3 regions of the Marinobacter sp. OP 3.4 genome follow, and region 1 is predicted to be linked to each of the others. Evidence: predicted binding sites of a transcription regulator. Region 1 holds the regulator's gene; each other region holds the start of a gene.
The links. Region 1 encodes sigma-54, which starts transcription at its own class of promoters, with help from an activator protein. Its sites were predicted from a motif close to ANTGGCATNNANNTTGCTNT; they were not measured.
Positions count from the first base shown of each region.

Region 2: a site for sigma-54 is predicted at 905-924, ahead of RO069_RS07365 (CmpA/NrtA family ABC transporter substrate-binding protein). Genes of this name have one in related genera too.
Region 3: a site for sigma-54 is predicted at 1,451-1,470, ahead of RO069_RS06260 (PEP-CTERM sorting domain-containing protein). Genes of this name have one in related genera too.

Region 1 is NZ_JAVVLT010000107.1:22,851-25,090, reverse strand. It holds gene lptB (LPS export ABC transporter ATP-binding protein) at 1-169, shown strand, start outside; gene RO069_RS18140 (RNA polymerase factor sigma-54) at 400-1,914, shown strand; gene hpf (ribosome hibernation promoting factor) at 1,945-2,240, shown strand, end outside.
Region 2 is NZ_JAVVLT010000037.1:22,359-24,598, forward strand. It holds gene RO069_RS07360 (nitrate reductase) at 1-471, opposite strand, end outside; gene RO069_RS07365 (CmpA/NrtA family ABC transporter substrate-binding protein) at 1,107-2,240, shown strand, end outside.
Region 3 is NZ_JAVVLT010000032.1:232,450-234,689, forward strand. It holds gene RO069_RS06245 (flavin-containing monooxygenase) at 1-134, shown strand, start outside; gene RO069_RS06250 (FKBP-type peptidyl-prolyl cis-trans isomerase) at 228-707, opposite strand; gene RO069_RS06255 (glutaredoxin family protein) at 780-1,172, opposite strand; gene RO069_RS06260 (PEP-CTERM sorting domain-containing protein) at 1,505-2,240, shown strand, end outside.

The sequences.
Region 1 (2,240 bases):
GCAGATCGGCGTGCTGATCACCGACCATAACGTGCGGGAAACACTGGATATCTGCGAAAAAGCCTATATCGTCAGCAGCGGCCACATCATTGCCTCAGGCTCCGCGGATGACGTCCTGGCCAACCAGCAGGTGAAGGAAGTGTACCTGGGGAACGAATTCAGGCTGTGATCCGGTTGGCCCATCCGATAACACACTGCAACACAGTCCACACGCCCTGCAATTGTGTTGGCAGCAGCAAGGGGGTACACTCGGCAAAGAACTTGCTTGTTATTTCCAAGTATCCGGTAACGCTGATTTTTTTGCCTGATTTCAGCTATTTTTTGAGCTGAATCAGTGTCTTTTTGCAACGATTCTGTTACCGGCTACCTCAGAAGGGCGATGGATGTGAAACCATGGTGATGAAAGCCTCCTTACAGTTAAAGATGGGTCAGAGCCTGACGATGACCCCACAACTGCAACAGGCGATCCGTCTGCTCCAGCTTTCCACACTGGACCTGCAGCAGGAAATCCAGCAGGCCCTGGATTCCAACCCGATGCTGGAAACCTCCGAGGAGGAGGACACCGACGAGTCTTCCGACGCCGAGCGGGACAACAATGACAGCAACGAGGAGTCGGTCAGCGCCTCGGAAGGTGAGTCCGCAGCCGACAATACCTGGGAGGAATCGGACTGGTCGGCGGATAACAATCCCTCCGACAACATTCCCGACGACCTGCCGGTGGACACCGCCTGGGATGACATCTATCAGTCCGCGCCGGCTCCCGCCTCCCGGGGCGATGACGACAATGACTCCGATTTCGAAAGCCGCAGCCCCACCACCGAGACCCTGCACGACCACCTGGAATGGCAACTCAACCTGACGCCCATGGGCGAGCGGGATGCCGCCATCGCCCATGCCCTGCTGGATGCCGTGGATGAGCGCGGCTACCTGACCTCCCACCTGGAGGAAATCCATTCCGGACTGATGGATGACGAAGACGAGGACCCGGTGGAAATGGACGAGGTGGAAGCGGTCCTGCGCCGCCTGCAGCACTTCGACCCGCCCGGCGTCTTTGCCCGTGACCTGCAGGAATGCCTGCTGATCCAGCTCAACCAGCTGCCGGCGGACACCCCGTGGCTGGACAAGGCACGACTGGTGATCACCCACTACATCAATCTGCTGGGTAACCGCGACTACGCCCAGCTGTTACGGCGCAGCCGCCTGAAGGAAGACCAGTTGCGGGAAGTGCTGGCGGTTATCACCGCCCTCAATCCGCACCCGGGCAACGCCCTGGACACATCCGAGCCGGACTACGTCATTCCGGACGTGATCGTACGCAAGGACAAGGGCCGCTGGCGGGTGGAACTGAATCCTGAAATTGCCCCGCGCATTCGTGTCAATGCCAGCTATGCTTCCCTTATAAGGCGTGCCGACAGCAGTGCCGACAACACCTACCTGCGGGACCAGCTCCAGGAAGCGAAATGGTTCATCAAGAGCCTGCAGAGTCGGAACGAGACCCTGTTGAAGGTGGCGACACGAATAGTTGAACATCAACAGGGTTTTCTGGACCATGGGGAAGAAGCGATGAAACCGCTGATCCTGTCGGACATCGCCCAGGCTGTGGAAATGCACGAATCCACCATTTCCCGGGTCACCACGCAAAAGTTCATGCACACGCCCCGTGGCATCTTCGAGCTGAAGTACTTCTTCTCGAGCCACGTGAGCACCGAGGAAGGCGGCGAATGCTCGTCCACGGCCATTCGCGCAATGATCAGGAAACTGATTGCGGCGGAAACCCCGAAGAAGCCGCTCAGTGACAGCAAGATTGCCACCATGCTGGGAGAGCAGGGCATCAAGGTGGCTAGGCGAACGGTGGCAAAATACCGTGAAGCCATGCATATTCCGCCCTCCAACGAGCGGAAGCGACTGGTCTGACACAAAGGGTCTGACAAACAGGAGAAGCCCATGCAACTGAACATTTCCGGTCATCATGTCGAACTGACTCCCTCCCTCAAGGATTACATCAACGAGAAATTCGAAAAACTTGAGCGCCACTTCGATCACATCAGCAACTGTCAGGTAACCCTGGAGGTGGAAAAGGTACGCCAGATCGCGGAGGCCACCCTGCACGTGGTCGGTGGCGAAATCCACGCCAAGGCCGAAAACGATGACATGTACGCCGCCATCGATGCCCTGGTGGACAAGCTTGACCGGCAGATCCTCAAGCACAAGGAAAAGAACGTTGACCGGATGCACGGAGC
Region 2 (2,240 bases), on a different contig from region 1:
CACCACATCCTCGCCGAAGGCCCGTTTGTGGGCCGCCACGGCGGAGGACATGCACAGCCGGGAATTGGTATCCACATGGGGCGTACCGATAAACCCCTTGGCCAGTTTGTTGGCGGCGTAGTAGTCCTCGGTCAGCAGCTGACCGGACAGGTAGAAGGCCACCGATTCCGGACCATGGTTTTCCACCGCTGCACGAATGGCGCCGGCCACCTCGTCCAGTGCCCGATCCCAGGTGACCCGGCTGCCCAGCACCCGGGGGTAGAGGGTCTGCCCCTGGCTGCCGGTGGTCTCGTGCAGGCTGGAGCCCTTGACGCAAAGCCGGCCATGGTTCGCCGGATGCGAGGTGTCGCCCGCCACCGGTGGCCCGCCTGCCGCCCGGTCGTTGGAATGGGGTGTGGCCAGCACGCCACAACCCACACCACAGTAGGGGCAGGTGGTCCGACGCGGTTGTTGGAGGTTCTGGTTGCTCACGGTCGCTCCGCAAATTCCCTGTGTCCAGTGGCCGGACAAACAAAAAGCCCGACGGCCCTGCCCCCTCAAGGAGTCCTCAGACTCTGAGAGCAGATCCGTCGGGCTTCGTTGCCCGCTGTTATCCCGCCAGAGACTGGTATCGCTGGCGGAACATCAAATTGGTTGTGTTCAATAATAAGCAAGAATGGTTCCACAGCCCTCGGATACGGACCTTCCGGAAGACCGGTGTTGGTAAATGTCCATGGCATCAGGTCATTACGGACGTCGGCCCGCCCTATAAAGAAGGGCATAAGGATCAGCCCCTACCCAATCATCGCCACTTTCCGCACATGACTGGTGCGCAGCGCCCGAAAATGCACCGCCGATTTCCCGGGGAATCCCGCCAACTCATTGCCGAAAATTTTCACAACGCTGTTTTACAAGGGAATTCAGAACTGGCACAGGTTCTGCAATGTCCTGGACAAGAGCGGGCCCAATGGCGTGGTCGGCTCCGGGAGTCCCAGCGCATGTCCTGAGGATCCCACTGACATTCTGACTGATCTGCAGACATTGGCGTCTGTCTCCCTGGAAACCGGGGGACAGGCGCTTTTTTTTTGGGCGAAATATCGAGTGAAAGACGTTTGGGGGAAGCAATAATGAAACGGAATCTGATACTGGCCGCGTCCCTGGTCCTCGGACTGACGGGTACCGCCCACGCCGAGATCGGCCCGGCGGAAAAGCCGGACCTGAAGCTGGGCTTTATCAAGCTGACGGATATGGCCCCCCTGGCAGTGGCCTGGGAGCAGGGCTTCTTCATGGACGAGGGCCTGTTCGTGGAACTGGAGGCCCAGGCCAACTGGAAGGTGCTGCTGGACGGGGTCATCACCGGTGAACTGGACGGCGCCCACATGCTGGCGGGCCAGCCGCTGGGCGCCAGCATCGGCTATGGCACCCAGGCCGACATTATTACCGCGTTCAGCATGGACCTGAACGGCAACGGCATCACCGTTTCCAACGATGTCTGGGAGATGATGGAGCCGCAGATCCCTGCCAACGACACGGGCAACCCGCAACACCCCATCAGCGCAAGCACCCTGAAACCCGTGGTGGAACAGTACCGCGACCAGGGCGAGCGCTTCCGCATGGGCATGGTGTTCCCGGTGTCCACCCATAACTATGAGCTGCGTTACTGGCTGGCGGCCGGCGGCCTGAACCCCGGCTTCTACGCGCCCCAGCGGGGTGACACCAGTGGCACTCTGGAGGCAGACGTGCACCTGTCCGTGACTCCGCCGCCGCAGATGCCCTCCACCCTGGAGGCCGGCACCATCCAGGGCTACTGCGTGGGCGAGCCCTGGAACCAGCAGGCGGTGTTCAAGGGTATCGGTGTGCCGGTGATCACCGACTACGAGATCTGGCCCAACAATCCTGAAAAGGTGTTTGGCGTGACCGAGCAATGGGCCGAGGAGAATCCGAATACCCACCTGAGGCTGTTGCGGGCGCTGATCCGTGCCGCCCACTGGCTGGACGAGAACGATAACGCCAACCGGGACGAGGCGGTGGAGATCCTGGCCCGCTCCCAGTACGTGGGTGCGGATGAGGAAGTAATCGCCAACTCCATGACCGGCACCTTCGAGTACGAGAAGGGCGATGTGCGGAAAGTACCGGACTTCAACGTGTTCTTCCGTTACTACGCCACCTACCCGTACCCGTCTGACGCCATCTGGTACCTGAGCCAGATGCGCCGCTGGGGCCAGATCCCGGAAGCCAAATCGGATGACTGGTACATGAAA
Region 3 (2,240 bases), on a different contig from region 1:
GGGGTGCCGAATACATCGATACACCCCGGCACGCCAACTATGTGGAAACGCACACTTACCAGCAGGTGCTGGGTACCATCCGGGAACAGTTCGGAGTGGCACCCCTGGCATACACGCCAGTTCCTGCGATGTGAATCTCGACGTGGACCTTCAGCGCCAGGCTGTCGCGGTTCAATGGTGCCGGGCACGATCACCCGAGCCTGGCGGGATAGGGGCTTCCTTTCCCCTCAATGGTGCCCACCTGGCCCATGCGCATGGCCGTGGGCCAGCTCTTCCGCATCGGCATCGCGTACTTCAATGATGTCGATATCGAAGGTCAGGGTTCTGCCGGCCATGGGGTGGTTGGTGTCCACATCGGCAAACTTGTGGCCGACCTTGGCGACGACCACATGGCGCGGGCCCTGCTCGGTTTTCACCTGGGCGATCATGCCCGCTTTCCAGCGTTTTGCCCCCATCAGATGCTTGATCGGCACGCGCTGCACGGCATCGGGCTTGCGAGGACCGTAGGCTTTCTCCGGAGAGACCGTCACGCTGAAGCTCTCACCGGCCTCGCGACCTTCCAGGGCTTCTTCCAGGCCCCGGATAATGCCGCCGTGGCCATGCAGGTAGGCGTTCGGCTCGCCGTCACGGGAGTCTTCAACGACGTTGCCCTGTTCATCACTGACACTGTAATGGAACAGGACCACTTGATTCTTTTCGATGGGCATAGGGTTTCCCTGTGACAGTTCAAAGACCGCCATTATAGCCAGCGGCGGCGTTGACTCCAGCGGCCATCGCGATCAGGCCGGCTCAAACCGTTCCTGCAGCCACGCCTTGATCTCGGCAGACTCGTACAGCCAGCGCTCACTGCCATCATCCTGACGAATCTTCAGGCAAGGCACCTTGACGCGACCGCCGCCAGCCTCCAGCGCGGCACGGTGCTGCGGGTCATGCTGGGCATTGCGGGTTTCAATGTTCAGACCCAGCCGGGCGATTTCCTTGCGTACCTTGATACAGAACGGGCAGGCCGTGAACTGGTACAGGGCGAGATCCTTGCTGGCCTCGTCGACGCGGGCCTGATCGTCAGCGGCGCGGGTGATGCCCCTGGGTGTGCTGAGCTTCTCACTGAGCAGCATGAAGGGTGTCAGGACCAGGCGCAGGGTGCGGAAAAAATAGCGAATAATGACTCTCATGGGTAAGGCTCAAACTCCGGATTGACGGTGGCCTGCCGGGTGTCGGCATCCAGGCTGGATTTGTGTACTTGATAGTGGCGCATGAGGATATCACTTCACCCGGTTGATCAGGTACCAACCGGGCCCGGATTGATAGCAAACCGCAAACCGGGACAAATCGATTTCTGACCAGTCCGGTTTTCGGGTTTTGGCCCTGTCCCAGCCCCGGGTCTGTCGAATAAGCTTACACACCGGTTTGGCGCAAAATCCTAACCCGTTAATTGATAACAACAAACAGCATTGGCGCTGAATATGCATTCTGTTCCCTCTACTCAGCGAACGGGAGACAGACCATGTTAAGCCGATCTTCTTTGCTATCGATTTTCGCCGCGATACTGTACCTCGGTTCGATCCAGTCACACGCAATGCCCATAGACCTACTGCTTGAGTCCAATGATGACAGTGATGCCGGCAGTGAACTCTTCCTGGCCAATTTTGACAGTTACCAAAGCCTGATAGATGCCACTATCAACAGTAGTTCGTTTTCTCAGCTGAACCTCAATTCAAACTTCAGTTCTGGCGGCCTGGCCTTCGACGGTTCGTCCTACCAGTTACTGCTTGAATCCGATGTGGACGGCGACGCCGGAAACGAAATCTTCCTGGCCAGTTTCGACAGTTTTCAAAGCCTGCTGGACGGTACTGTCGCCGGCAGTTCGTTTTCACAGCTGAACGTCAATCCAAACTTCAGCGCCGGTGGTTTGGCCTTCGACGGTTCCTCCTACCAGTTACTGCTTGAATCCGATGCGGATGGCGATGCCGGAAACGAAATTTTCCTGGCCAGTTTCGACAGTTTCCAAAGCCTGCTGGACGGTACTGTCGCCAGCAGCTCGTTTTCACAGCTGAACATCAACCCGAACTTCAGTGCGGGTGGTTTGGCCTTCGATGGTTCGTACTATCAGTTACTGCTTGAAGCCGATGCGGACAGCGACGCCGGAAACGAAATCTTCCTGGCCGGCTTCGATGGCTTACAAGACTTGCTGGACGGTACTATCGCTGACAGCTCGTTCTCACAGTTGAACATCAATTCGA